Regions from separate parts of the Scandinavium sp. UTDF21-P1B genome, predicted to be linked through region 1. Evidence: predicted binding sites of a transcription regulator. Region 1 holds the regulator's gene; the other holds the start of a gene.

What was found. The regulator PhoB, encoded in region 1, activates phosphate uptake and scavenging genes when phosphate is short. The targets are predictions, from matches to a motif close to CTGTCATAAAACTGNCNNAT.
Region 2: the regulator PhoB is predicted to act here: its motif matches at 4,102-4,121, upstream of kdgR (DNA-binding transcriptional regulator KdgR).

What each region holds. Positions count from the first base shown of each region.
Region 1 covers NZ_JBFLVD010000005.1:183,504-190,946, forward strand. Annotated here, with positions in the region: gene phoR (phosphate regulon sensor histidine kinase PhoR) at 1-747, opposite strand, end outside; gene phoB (phosphate response regulator transcription factor PhoB) at 769-1,458, opposite strand; gene sbcD (exonuclease subunit SbcD) at 1,632-2,834, shown strand; gene sbcC (exonuclease subunit SbcC) at 2,831-5,971, shown strand; gene mak (fructokinase) at 6,068-6,973, opposite strand; gene rdgC (recombination-associated protein RdgC) at 7,067-7,443, shown strand, end outside.
Region 2 covers NZ_JBFLVD010000025.1:74,055-81,497, forward strand. Annotated here, with positions in the region: gene ftsI (peptidoglycan glycosyltransferase FtsI) at 1-1,079, opposite strand, end outside; gene cspE (transcription antiterminator/RNA stability regulator CspE) at 1,282-1,491, opposite strand; partial or broken gene AB1287_RS18205 (DUF2627 domain-containing protein) at 1,504-1,648, opposite strand; gene AB1287_RS18210 (YebO family protein) at 2,244-2,537, opposite strand; gene mgrB (PhoP/PhoQ regulator MgrB) at 2,610-2,756, opposite strand; gene AB1287_RS18220 (YobH family protein) at 2,917-3,156, shown strand; gene kdgR (DNA-binding transcriptional regulator KdgR) at 3,219-4,010, opposite strand; gene AB1287_RS18230 (MFS transporter) at 4,188-5,561, shown strand; gene htpX (protease HtpX) at 5,626-6,507, opposite strand; gene prc (carboxy terminal-processing peptidase) at 6,699-7,443, opposite strand, start outside.

The sequences.
Region 1 (7,443 bases):
CTGCTCACGCATAGTGTGCAGCGCTTTTTCGCGCGGTGCGCCCTCCAGCGTTTGCTCCTGCATCATCTCCAGATAGCCCTGCAACACCGTGAGTGGCGTGCGCAGCTCGTGGCTCACGTTGGCGAAGAAATTACGCCGCGCACCTTCCAGCTGGTGCATCTGGGTGACGTCACGCGCAACCAGCAGTAGCTGTTTTTCGCTGTAGGGCATCACGCGGATTTCCAGATGACGCCCGGTGTTGAGCACCAGATTGAGCGGTTTGGTGAAATCGCGGGATTTCAGGTAGCGGGAAAATTCCGGGTAGCGCAGCAGGTTGAGGATGTTCTGACCGCTGTCGTCCGGCCAGCGCAGGTTGAGCGTCTGCTGAGCCAGGCCGTTACACCAGAACATCGATCCCTCTTCCGTAATCAGCACCACCGCATCAGGCAACGATTCCGCCCCGCTGCGAAAACGCTTTATCAGGCTCCCCAGCTCACGGCGACGCTTTTTATTACGCATCTGCATCTGATGCAGACCGTAAAGCAGCGGCTCCCAGCTTCCTTTACCCGGCGGCGGCGTCATACTCCTGTCGACCCAAAGCCACCACGAAAGCTGAAGCAAATTCCAGAAATGCCAGATCAGCAGTCCGGTGACGGCCGCCAGCAGAAACCACGGCAGATAGCCGAAAAAAGCCCCGAGGATCAGGGCCGGTATACAACAGAGGATGAGCTCAAAAACCAGCCTTTTCCATGACAGCCGTTCCAGCACGGGTCACACTCCAGTCAATTGTCAGAAACGGGCGGAGAAACGATAGCCCGTGCCGCGGACGGTCTGCACCATCCGGTCGTGACCGCTGTGTTCCAGCGCTTTACGCAGACGGCGAATGTGCACGTCCACCGTACGATCTTCCACATAAACGTTGGTGCCCCAGACGTTGTTCAACAGCTGTTCGCGGCTGTAGACGCGCTCCGGGTGCGTCATAAAGAAGTGCAGGAGCTTAAATTCCGTTGGCCCCATGTCCAGCGGGTTTTCACCAGTCATGACGCGATGAGAGGACGGGTCGAGGCTCAGGCCCTGCATCTCAATCACCTCTTCAACCGCCATCGGCGAAATGCGGCGCATCACGGCTTTGATGCGCGCCACCAGCTCTTTCGGGGAAAACGGTTTGGTGATGTAATCATCTGCGCCGGTTTCCAGACCCCGCACGCGATCTTCTTCTTCACCTCGCGCGGTCAGCATGACCACTGGAATATCACGCGTCAGCGCTTCACGCTTAAGATGCTTAATAAACTGAATGCCTGAACCGCCCGGCAGCATCCAGTCCAGCAGGACTAAATCCGGCCACGGCTCATTGAGCTGATTCACGGCACCGTCAAAATCTTCGGCTTCTACAGGCTGAAAGCCATTTTGCTCCAGGACGAAGCAGACCATCTCGCGAATCGGGGCTTCATCTTCAACGACCAGAATACGTCTCGCCATTATTTATCCTGTTTATTAATCATATGCGTATCATGCGGCGTCATTATGCGTCAGATTTGTGACAGATTTATGATAGTGTTTTTTTCAATTATGACACCGAAAAACACGTCATCGCCCTGATATCCGTAACCGTTTATACTTGCCGTCACGCTTTTTTGCCACAGGCCACCTTAATGCGCATCCTCCATACCTCTGACTGGCACCTTGGCCAGAACTTTTACAGTAAAAGCCGCGCCGCCGAACACGAGGCGTTTCTCGACTGGCTGTTGAACACCGCAGAGGCGCAAGAGGCAGATGCCATTATCGTGGCGGGCGACATCTTCGATACCGGTTCGCCGCCGAGCTACGCGCGCGAACTTTACAACCGCTTTGTGGTGAAGCTCCAGCAGACCGGCTGCCAGCTGGTGGTGCTGGCGGGCAACCACGACTCCGTCGCCACGCTCAACGAGTCCCGCGATATTCTGGCGTTTCTCAACACCCTGGTGGTGGCGGGCAGCGGCACACCGCCCTGCGAACTGAAGTGCCGCGACGGCAAGCCTGGCGCCATTCTCTGCCCGGTTCCGTTCCTGCGCCCGCGCGATGTTATCGTCAGCCAGGCGGGTGCATCGGCGGGGGAAAAGCAGCAGCATTTATTACAGGCGATCACGAACTACTATCAGCAGCAGTATCAGCAGGCATGCGAACTGCGGGGCGAGCGCCCTTTGCCAATCATCGCCAGCGGCCATCTGACCACCGTCGGTGCCAGCAAAAGTGACGCGGTGCGTGACATCTATATCGGCACGCTTGACGCCTTCCCGGCGCAGAATTTCCCCCCCGTCGACTACATCGCGCTGGGCCACATTCACCGTGCGCAAAAAATTGGTGGCACGGAGCACATTCGCTACTGCGGCTCGCCGATTTCCCTGAGCTTTGATGAAACCGGTAAAGCCAAAACCGTCAACCTGGTGCATTTCAGCGAAGGCAGGCTGGAAAGCGTGGAGCCGCTCGAGGTGCCCGTTACGCAAAAGCTGAGCGTGCTGAAAGGCGATTTCGCCAGCATCAGCCAGCAGCTGGAACAGTGGCGCGACGCCGATCCCGCCTCACCGGTGTGGCTCGATATCGAAATCACCAGCGACGAATATCTGCACGATATTCAGCGCAAAATTCAGGCGCTGACCGATGATTTACCCGTCGAGATATTGCTGGTTCGCCGCAGCCGCGAACAGCGCGAGCGCATCCTGGCAAACGAGCATCGCGAAACGCTGAGCGAACTGAAAGTCGAAGACGTTTTTGAGCGACGTCTGGCGCTGGAAGCGCTGGAAGCCCCGCAGGAGCAACGCCTGCACCAGCTTTTCGCCGAAACCCTGAGCGAACTTTCCGGGGAGGAACAGCCATGAAAATCCTGAGCCTGCGGCTGAAAAACCTCAGTTCGCTGAAGGGCGAATGGAAGATTGATTTCACCGCTGAACCGTTTGCCAGCAACGGCCTGTTCGCGATTACCGGGCCAACGGGCGCGGGCAAAACCACGCTGCTGGATGCCATTTGCCTTGCGCTGTACCACGAAACGCCGCGCCTCAGTACGCTGTCGCAGTCGCAAAACGACCTGATGACCCGCGATACCGCCGAGTGCCTCGCGGAAGTGGAGTTTGAAGTGAAAGGCGTGGCCTATCGCGCCTTCTGGAGCCAGAACCGTGCCAGAAATCAGCCAGACGGCAATCTCCAGGCCCCGCGCGTGGAGCTGGCCCGCTGTGAAGACGGCAAAATTCTGGCAGAAAAAGTCAAAGATAAGCTGGAGTTGACCGCCTCACTCACCGGTCTCGACTATGGCCGCTTCACCCGCTCCATGATGCTCTCCCAGGGCCAGTTTGCCGCTTTCCTCAATGCCAAGCCGAAAGAGCGTGCTGAGCTGCTGGAAGAGCTGACCGGCACCGAAATTTATGGCCAGATTTCGGCGAGAGTATTTGAGAAACATAAAGAAGCCAAAACCGAACTGGAAAAATGCCAGGCGCAGGCTTCCGGTATGATTTTACTGACGGAAGAGCAGCAGCAGGCGCTGCAGCAACGTTTGCAGGCGCTTACTGACGAGGAGAAACAGCACCAGGCGGAGCAGCAGCGCGTCCAGCTCTGGCAGCAGTGGCTAACGCGCGAAGCGGAAATGCAGGACGCACAGCTTCGCTCACAGACAGCGCTCGCCGCGGCACAGGATGCATTAAACGCCGCCCGGCCGCGGCTGGAAGCCCTCGCCCTGGCACAGCCCGCCGACAGGCTGCGCCCGCTGTGGCTGCGCTTTCAGGACGATCAGGCGTCGCTGACGCAAACGCAGCAAAAAATTGAAGAAGTGAATACTCGCTTACAGGCTCAGCTCACACAGCGCGGGCGGTTACGCCTGAGCGCCGAACGCCAGCACGAGGAGCTCACCGGCCAGCAAAAGGTACTCTCAGCGTGGCTTACCGAAAACGCGCGCTTCCGCCACTGGTCGAGCGAACTGACTGGCTGGCGCGCGGCCTTTAACCAACAGGAGCGCGATGCCATACATCTGCAAGAGCTGACTCAGCGTGAGAACGAGCTCGCCCGTCAGCGTGATGCCCTGCCGCCGTCCACATTGACGCTGGATGAGGCCGCCGTGGCCGCTGCGCTCGAACAGCATCAACGCCTGAGGCCCCTTCGTCAGCAGCTGAACACGCTGCAAGGGCAGTTTCAGCCGCTCAGCAAGCGGCGCCAGCAGCTACTCCCTCTGTTGGCCCAGCGCCAGCAGGCGCTGGAAAAAGGCGGAGCGGAGCTCGCCGCGCGTCGCCAGCAATACAAAGAGAAGCTCCAGCAGTTCAATGACGTCAGAACGTTGTGCGAGCAGGAAAAAATCATTGCCGACCTCACTGCCGAACGCGCCCGTCTGCAACCCGGTGCCCCTTGCCCGCTTTGCGGATCGGTGGAGCATCCGGCGGTGGCGGAATATCAGGCGCTCAGGCCAGGCGTGAACGAAGCCCGCCGCGACGCGCTGGAAAAAGAGGTCAACCAGATTCGTGAACTCGGCGCCAGCCTCAAGGGTGAGCTTGATGCACAACAGAAGCAGCAACAGGCCGAACAAAGCGAGCTACAGTCGATCGCCGAACAGGAGCAAGCGCTCACCTCACGGTGGCAAGCCACCGTTGACGGGCTGCAAATCACCTTAACGCCGGACGAGGATGTCAGCGGCTGGCTTAACGAACAGGAGAATCTCGGGCAGCAGTTGTATCAGCACGGGCAGCGGCTGGCGCTGGAGCGGCAAATTCAGGCGCTGAACGCCGAGCGCCGGGCTCGTGAACAGGAAGCGAAAGCGCGACTCGCGGAGCTGAGCGAAGCCCTCGCCGCATTTAGCCTGACGTTACCCTCACAAGGCGAAGGAGCCGCATGGCTGGCCTCACGCGAAACGGAAAGCCAGCACTGGCAAAAGCAGAGCGAGCGCCAGCAAACCGTCGCACAGGAACTGTCCCTTCTTCAGCCTTTGCTGGACACCCTGCCGCCTGTTTCCGGGCAAGAAACATCGGGCACAGCTACGCTTGACGGCTGGCAGCAGGTTCACCACGACTGCGTTTCGCTGGAAAGCCAGCGGCAGACGCTACAGCAGCAGGAAACGCAGGCGCGTGAACGGCTTCTGCTCGCACAGAAAGCCTTCGACGATGCGCTGGCTGCCAGCCCGTTTGCAGACCAGCCGGCCTTCCTTGCCGCCCTGCTCGACGACGAGACGCAACAACGCCTGGAGCAGCTAAAGCAGCAGCTTGAAAGCCAGCTCACGCAGCAGCAAGCGCTGGCCGCTCAGGCGCAAACCACGCTGGCGGCGCACCAGCAGCAGCGCCCGGAAGATTTACCGCCAGCGCACACCCGCGAGCAGGTGCAGGCCGCGTTAGCTCAGCTGGCGCAGCAGCTGCGGGACAACAGCGCCGCGCAGGGCCAGATTCATCAGCAGCTAAAGCAGGACGCCGATAACCGCCAGCAGCAACAGGCGTTGATGACACGCATCGATGCCGCCGCGCAAACCCTCGAAGACTGGGGCTGGCTGAACCAGCTTATCGGCTCGAAGGAAGGCGATAAGTTCCGCAAATTCGCTCAGGGCCTGACGCTGGATAATCTGGTGTGGCTGGCGAACGAGCAGCTCAGCCGCCTGCACGGGCGATATCTGCTCAAACGCAAGGCCAGCGAAGCGCTTGAGCTGGAAGTGATGGACACCTGGCAGGCCGATGCCGTACGTGATACCCGCACGCTTTCCGGTGGGGAAAGTTTCCTCGTGAGCCTCGCGCTGGCGCTGGCGCTCTCGGATCTGGTCAGCCACAAGACTCGCATTGATTCGCTGTTCCTTGACGAAGGCTTTGGCACGCTCGACAGTGAAACGCTGGATACCGCGCTGGATGCGCTCGACGCCCTGAACGCCAGCGGGAAAGTGATCGGTGTGATAAGCCACGTCGAGGCGATGAAGGAGCGGATCCCGGTGCAGATTAAAGTGAAGAAAATTAATGGGCTGGGCTATAGCAGGCTGGATAAGGTATTTGCAGTGGAATGATATCGTGACAATGCCTGGCGGCGCTACGCTTGCGCAGGCCTACGCAACGAAAAGTAGGCCCGGAAAGGCGCAGCCGCCACCGGGCACATAACGAAATTACAAAGGCCATAGCCATGCCGCACCGCGCACGCCGCTTGAGTCGCCGTGCAATGCCTTGCGAATCGGGGTTTCACATTCGCCGCCAAAAACGAAGTGCTTCACTAAATCCGGCACTGTTTTGTACAGTCGCTCCACATTGCTCATGCCGCCGCCCAGTACAATGACGTCCGGATCCAGAATATTGACCACGTGCGCCAGCGACTTCGCCAGGCGCAGCTCGTAGCGGCTGAGCGCCAGCTCTGCAACGGCATCCTGTTCTTCCACAAGACGCATGATCTCATTCCCTTTGAGCAGGCTGCCGCTTAAGCGATGGTAATCAGTAGCAAACCCGGTGCCGGAGATAAACGTTTCGATGCAGCCCTGCTTGCCGCAGTAGCATGGCACTTCAGCGCGGTAGCGCAGCTCGTCCTCATCCATCCACGGCAGCGGATTATGGCCCCATTCACCCGCCGTACCATTGCCGCCAATATGCGCCCTGCCACCCAGCGCCACGCCAGCGCCGCAGCCTGTACCGATAATCACCGCAAACACGGTTTGAGCCCCGGCAGCCGCGCCGTCGATAGCTTCCGAAACCGCCAGACAGTTAGCGTCGTTGGCCAGCCGCACTTCACGATTCAGACGCTGACTCAGATCCTTGTCGAAAGGCTGGCCGTTAAGCCAGGTCGAGTTGGCGTTTTTGACCACGCCGGTATACGGCGAAATCGAACCCGGAATGCCCATCCCCACCGTCCCGGTTTGCCCGGTTTCTTTTTCGGCCATTGCGACCAGCGTGGCAATAGTTTCAATCGTCTGCCGATAGTCGTCACGCGGCGTAGGCAGGCGATGACGGAACAGTTGCTCCCCTCGATCGCTGAGCGCAATGACTTCAGTCTTCGTTCCACCCAAATCTATTCCTATACGCACAGATGCCTCCCCGGTGCCTGATTAACAATGCAAGCATAGTGACAATTCGCTATCATGCCCGCTGAATTTAACGTTAACCCCGTGGAAATTATCATGCTGTGGTTCAAAAATTTAATGGTTTACCGTCTTAGCCGCGACATTTCTCTGCGTGCTGATGAGATGGAAAAACAGCTGGCCGCGCTGGCGTTCACGCCCTGCGGCAGCCAGGACATGGCCAAAACCGGCTGGGTTCCGCCGATGGGTTCACACAGTGATGCTTTCACCCACGAAGCCAATGGTCAGATCCTGATCTGCGCTCGCTATGAACAAAAAATCCTGCCCGCTCCGGTTGTGAAGCAGGCGCTGGAAGCGAAAATCCTCAAGCTCGAGGCCGATCAGGGCCGCAAGCTCAAGAAAACTGAAAAAGACTCCCTGAAGGACGAAGTACTGCACTCGCTGTTGCCTCGCGCCTTCAGCCGCTTCAGCCAGAC
Region 2 (7,443 bases), on a different contig from region 1:
ATGGCCAGCGATAAATGCGACACGCCGGTATCGCTCGATTTTTGCAGGATCCCCGTCAGGCTCAGTTCAGGGTAGAAACCGACGTCGCGAATGCGATGACCATCGAGAGTATAAGGATGCGTATCGACCACGCTGTCCGGCTGAACGATGCCCTGCTGAAGTGCCGTCATGATCACCAGAGGTTTCACCGTTGAGCCCGGTTCGAACGTATCGCTGATGGCACGATTGCGGAAATCGTCCAGCGTGGCTTTCTCCCGGTTATTCGGGTTGAAGTCGGGATAGCTCGCCATGGAGAGAATTTCGCCCGTATCAATTTTAATCAGCACCGACGCGCCGGATTCCGCTTTATTCCAGCGCACCGCATTATCGAGCGCATCTTCCGTGACCGTTTGCAGACGTTCATCGATACTGAGCTGAAGATTATGCGCGGGGACAGCGGCCTGCTCAGTAAGATTCTCAATCACGCTTCCGTGGCGATCTTTTCGCACCAGCCGAAGCCCGGGCTTGCCCTGGAGCTGGGTATTGAAGCTTTTCTCGACCCCTTCTATGCCCTGATCGTCGATGTTGGTAAAGCCAATCAGGTTTGCCGCTACATGTCCGGCGGGATAGAAGCGACGGGATTCATCGCGCAGATTAATACCCGGCAAATGCAGCTTATCGATCCAGTCCGCCTGCTGCGGATCGACCTGGCGGGCGAGATACAGGAACCGGGAATGCGGGTGTTGCGAAATGCGGGTCGTCAGATCGGCAAGCGAGGTGTGCAGCGCGGTGGCAAGAGCCTGCCAGCGGTCGTCGTAGCCGACGCCACCTTTTGACAGAAGCGTTTGGGGATCTACCCATATCGCGCTGACGGGTACGCTGACGGCTAAAGGTCGCCCTTCCCGATCGGTAATCATTCCGCGCGGTACTTCAATCGGCTCCTCACGAAGTGAACGCATATCCTCCTGCTTCACCAGGTTATCGGGGGAAATAATTTGCAGCCAGCCCACACGGGCCAACAGCAGCCCCAGACAACAACAAATACCTAAGCACACCAGTCCAAAACGGACGGGGGTGAAATGACGGCGATGGTTTTGCACTCCGGCTCCAGATTTTGAATTACAACCTGATGATTTAACGTGAAAAGAGGCCGGGATAACCGCGAAACAATGCTAATAATGATGTGGTTTTGCAACCAGGTGCGACCAGGAAGGGATACGGAAACATTTTGTTATAAACGTAAAAAGCCCCACAGATGCGAGGCTTTATGGCTGACGTCAAATGAGATCAGTGGATTCGTAATCAGATAGCAGTAACGTTAACCGCTGCAGGGCCTTTCTGGCCATCCTGAATTTCGAACTCAACGTTCTGGCCTTCAGCCAGAGTTTTGAAGCCATTACCCTGGATTGCAGAGAAGTGTACGAACACATCTTTGCTGCCGTCAGCAGGAGTAATGAAACCAAAACCTTTAGACTCGTTGAACCACTTAACTTGACCTTTAATCTTTGCCATTTGCAAAATTCCTTAGAGTGTTTTCTTCGCCCGTGGGCACTTACAGAGATAAAACTGAGACATTACTGCATGAGGCACTAATATAAGGTTCGGCAGAGAAGCGGTATTCAACGACAACGTGTTTACTCAGGACTTCTTTACTGAAAATGCCACACATAGACAGAACTGTACCTCGTTTAACCCAAAACGTGTTATCACATACAACGTTAATAATGGCAAGCCATTTTTAAACATGTCTCGATCGGTCGCACAGATCGCCGAACGGAGTGTCGATCGCCTGCACAATTATGCGAACGTTCAGGCCCCGCCTGCCTGCTAATGCCCAGAGTAAATACCACGCAGGCTGGTTACTTTTGCGACTTTTTTACGATAGCTCAACGGCTTCGCTTCCGCCAGATTACAGGCGCTTAAACGCAAGATTTTTCTAAACTCAGGCTTTTTGTGCATAACTATGCTTCATCTGAAGAACCAATAGCTTATAAATGGCAGTCTGGTCGTGAATATTAAATATAAATGACGCTGCGCCAGAATAATGAAAATATGCTGGTGCTGCCTCATCATGAGGCAATAAAAACGTTTCGCTGATTTACCGGAAGAGATTGTCAGATGATTCTTTAAAGAATTAAATTTTTTTGACAACTTTCGGGAGCAAATAGCAAGGAAAGTGTGAGATGAGTTTGTGCTAGCTCATAATAAACGGTTATAGCAGATGAGTATCCCGGCAGTAACCTGCGCTGCCGCCGGGAAGACGATCAGCGCTCCGCCACCAGACGGATAAAATCATCATCCTCGTCCTGCGCCTTATCCTGTTCCACCGCTTTCACCGGCTCTTCTTTATCCGGTTCATTTGCTTCACAAAGACGACGCAGTAAGGCGTTTTGACGTTTCTGCTGATCCAGCAGAGCTTCCAGAAGTTCAATCTGCTCGTCCGTTCGCGAGCTCGCCCGGTTAACAAAAAACCATAGCACCAAGCCAACAACCAGCACCAGCAGAGAGACCGCCAGGGAGGCCAGATTCAACATTCCGGCATTCATTAGATCAACCATTTCACCACCTCAAATTGGAGCCATCATTCTATCACTCGGCCTGAGGAAGGAAATGTCCTGTAAGAAAAAAGCTTACCAGGGAATGAATTTATTGATGGTGCAGATACCGCTGAAAAACTGGACATCCTGATCGCAAAGCACGTTGATCGTCTGAGTCCACAGCAAAAGACAAACAACCAGAACAACAACAATCAGAACAGCCCACCTTAATTTTTTCACTCCACGCTCCGCTTTACCTGTTTGTGAACAGATTAGCACGCTAACCTTAAACGGCGGCTAACTGTAAAGGAGTCAGTTCATTTTCGGAATCATCGACTTGTTTCAGAGCGTGAACAAACTAACCTAATGCCCATAAACAGCACTAATACTGAGGCTAATGATGCGCTTTACTCTTCGTACAATTATTGTACTGGCAATACTCTGGATCGGCTTACTGTTAACTGGCTACGGCATATTGATTGGCAGCAATGAAAATGTGGGCGGTCTGGGTCTGCAATGTAAATACCTGACGGCTCGCGGCACCAGCACTGCGCAGTATGTTCATAGCGACAGCGGTATCATCGGCCTGACCGATTGCCCATTACTGCGCAAGAGCAAAGTTGTGGTAGATAACGGTTAATCGTCATCGCTATCCCTAAAAAAACGCCGCTCACTGCGGCGTTTTTGCATTCTGCCTGCGAATCAGAACGGGTAGTGGTTATATCCCATTTGTTCAGAAATTTTACGCGCCGCCGTGTGCAGCATGCCGACATATTCGTGCAGTCGTTCTTCGGAGAAGCGCAGCGTCGGGAATGAAATACTCAACCCGGCAATCACCACGCCAAAACGGTCAAAGACCGGCACCCCAATGCAGCGCAGCCCTTCTTCCTGCTCTTCGTTATCTTCACCGTATCCCTGCTCGCGAACTTTATCCAGCAGCGGAAGCAGCTCTTCAGTGTTGGCAATGGTGCGCTCAGTGCTGCGCTTGTACTCAACATGTTCAAGAATTTGCTTCACTTCTTCGCGGTCACGCCAGGCCAACAGCACTTTGCCGATAGCCGTGCTGTAAAGCGGGTTACGACGACCAATGCGCGAATACATACGCAGGTTGTACATTGAGTCGATCTTATGGATATAGACAATGCTGTCTTCATCCAGCGCGCCCAAATGGATCGTCTCTTTAGTCAGGCGTGAGAGCTCACGCATCTGAATATCCGCACTGCGGATCAGGTCGACGTTTTGCAGTGAACGAGCACCCAGCTCAAACAGCTTAAGCGTCAGGGAGTATTTTTCAGACTCGCCTTCCTGCGCCACGTAACCCAAAGACTTCATGGTCTGCAAAAAGCGATAAACCGTACTTTTCGACATCATCACGCGCTGCGATAACTCAGTAATCCCTATCTCACGCTCTTCACCAAGCGCCTGCAGAATGCCAAAAACCTTCAATACAGAAGAGACAGAATCTGGCTGTTTATCCAAATCTGCAACTGCCATTAATCACCTCACCGTGACTGTTTTATAAAAATCAGAACTGGTTTTTATTATAATTTCACGCCCCTTCCACCGCAATCACTCTTCTGTCACTTCGTTACAAATCTGCGACATACTGCCGAATAATCAATGCTAAAATCATTACCTGCATAATGATTTCATCGAAGATGTATTTTTCACATGGATAAAACAGCCCCTGATGGCCTGCCGTTGCCGCAACGTTATGGCGCCATTCTGACGATCGTGCTCGGTATTTCGATGGCGGTTCTCGATGGCGCTATCGCCAACGTTGCGCTTCCCACGATCGCCAGCGATTTACACGCGTCTCCTGCAGCGTCAATCTGGATTGTGAACGCCTATCAGATAGCGATTGTTATATCGCTTCTGAGTCTCGCTTTTCTCGGCGATATGTTTGGCTACCGGCGCATCTATAAATATGGCCTGGTGGTGTTTACCTGTACCTCGCTTGTTTGTGCTTTGTCGCATTCGCTTGAAATGCTGACCCTGGCTCGAGTCGCGCAGGGTCTCGGCGGTGCTGCGCTGATGAGCGTGAATACCGCGCTAATACGCCTGATTTATCCGCAGCGCTTTCTGGGCCGCGGGATGGGCATCAACTCATTTATCGTTGCCGTCTCCTCAGCGGCAGGGCCGACTATCGCCGCTGCGATCCTCTCTGTGGCATCGTGGCAGTGGCTGTTTCTGATTAACGTGCCGCTGGGGATCGTCTCGTTTATTCTGGCGGTACGTTTTTTGCCCGCCAACCCGGCCCGCAGCCAGGCCTCACGTTTTGATCTGCCCAGCGCCATTATGAACGCCCTGACATTCGGGCTGCTCATCTCTGCGCTGAGCGGATTTGCTCAGGGTCAGTCAAAAGCGCTGGTTCTGGGCGAACTGGCCGTGATGCTGATTGTCGGATTCTTCTTCGTTCGCCGCCAGCTACGGCTCCCCGTTCCACTGTTGCCGGTAGATCTGTTGCGCATCCCGCTTTTCTCGCTTTCAATTTGCACCTCAATCTGCTCTTTCTGTGCACAAATGCTGGCGCTGGTTTCTTTGCCCTTCTTCCTGCAATCCGTGATGGGACGAAGCGAAGTCGAAACCGGCCTGCTGCTGACGCCATGGCCGCTCGCGACGATGGTGATGGCTCCGCTTGCCGGGTATCTCATCGAAAAAGTGCACGCGGGCCTGCTCGGCGCATTGGGACTGGCGGTGATGGCGAGCGGTTTGTTTGCCCTGGCGCTTCTGCCCGCTTCGCCGCACGATGTGGATATCATCTGGCGCATGATGCTCTGTGGCGCAGGCTTTGGTCTGTTCCAGTCGCCGAACAATCACACGATTGTCTCCGCCGCGCCGCGCCATCGCAGCGGCGGTGCCAGCGGTATGCTCGGTACAGCGAGATTGTTAGGACAGAGTACCGGCGCAGCGCTGGTGGCGCTGATGTTCAACCTGTTTGGTACTCATGGTACACACACATCGCTTTTGCTCGCGGGAACGCTTGCGGTTGTCGCGGCAATTGTCAGCGGGCTGCGCGTCACTCAACCCCGCGTATCTGCCTGAATACAAACGTAAAAAAAGCGCCTCAATTGAGGCGCTTTGCTTTAGTGTCGTGCTGTGAATTCGGTTATTTCAGGTATTCGCCGCTGCGCAGTGCTTCGATACGTTTATCCAGCGGCGGGTGCGTCATGAACAGTTCGCTCATGGACTTCGCTTTACCATTGATGCAAAACGCCATCATGCTGCTGGCTTCCTGCGGTTCATAGCTGGTTTTCAGACGCTGCAGGGCAGCAATCATTTTCTCACGGCCTACCAGCTTCGCCGAGCCTGCATCCGCATGGAACTCACGATGACGGGAGAACCACATGGTGATGATGCTGGCCAGGATACCGAACACCAGTTCCAGAACCGTGGCGACCGCGAAATAAATCAGCGGGTTACCATTGCTGCTCTCCCCATCATCGCGGTTTCCGCCAAGGAAACCTGCGGCAATCTGGGCGATAACGCGGGAAATGAAAATCACAAAGGTGTTCACGACGCCCTGGATCAGGGTCATCGTCACCATGTCACCGTTGGCGATGTGGCTGATTTCGTGTGCGATAACCGCTTCGGCTTCGTCACGGCTCATGTTTTGCAGCAGGCCAGTGCTGACCGCAACCAGCGATGCATCACGGCGTGCGCCGGTTGCAAAAGCGTTGATATCCGGCGCGTGATATACCGCAACCTGCGGCATGGCAATCCCCGCCTGGCGGGCCTGCTGTGCGACGGTATTCATTAACCAGCGCTCAGTTTCGTTGCGTGGCTGTTCGATAACTTCGCCGCCGACCGATTTCAGCGCCATCCATTTCGACATCATCAGCGACACAATCGAGCCACCAAAACCGAAAAGCAGCGCCATAATCAGCAGCCCCGTCATGCTGCTTGACTGAATTCCTGTCAGGCTTAGCACCAGCCCGAAGACGACCATAACCGCCAGGTTAGTCATCAGGAAAAGCGCGATTCGCATCATAATATTCTTTAACCTCGTTGTAACAAAACGCACTATGCGAGTACCCATATCGTATGGGTCTTACGAGGATTTTCAACTATCAGAGGGCGCTAAGTCACGAGAAAGACACAACTTTACATTATGTTGCAACTCGCTGACGCGTTTAAAAGGCAGATAAAAAAACAGGCACAATTTCTTGTGCCTGTAGGAGGTTATTTACTTGCGGGAGGGGTTACCGCTGGACTCTCTTTTTCCATACCGGCGAGGTCATCGGCAATATGAACGGTTTCATCCAGATACGGATCCGGCTCCTGATAATCCTTCGGCAGATCGTCGAGTTTTTTCAGCAGCGGCTTACCTTCACGCTTGTAGCGATCGTTGATGCGCGCCAGGCGAGTTTCGTCATCTTCCTCATTCTCTTTCTCACGCTGAGCGTAATTCAGTGAGGCGATATTGCGACGCGCTTTGAGCGCGTTAAAGCGTGCAATATCTTTGATGATGTACTGGAACTCCGGATCTTTGGCGATACGATCGTTATGCAGCTTCAGCAGTTCCGGACCAAACGGCGTCATATCACCCGTTTTGACGTAGGTTGCAGCATTGATGCTGTCCCACGGCAGAGCGTTATCTTCGAACTTCTCGCCGGTTTCCGTCTCTTCGCTGCCTGTCGGCATCATGATATCCGGCGTAACACCTTTACGCTGCGTACTGCCGCCGTTGATACGGTAGAACTTCTGGATGGTGTACTGTACGGAACCCAACGCCGGCCACTCAGGGCGCAGCATCTGATCGTAGATACGGTTAAGCGAGCGATACTGCTGCACGGTGCCTTTCCCGAAGGTTGGTTCACCGACGATCAGCGCACGGCCGTAGTCCTGCATTGCCGCAGCAAAGATTTCTGATGCCGAGGCGCTGAAGCGGTCAACAAGCACCACCAGCGGGCCTTTGTAATACACC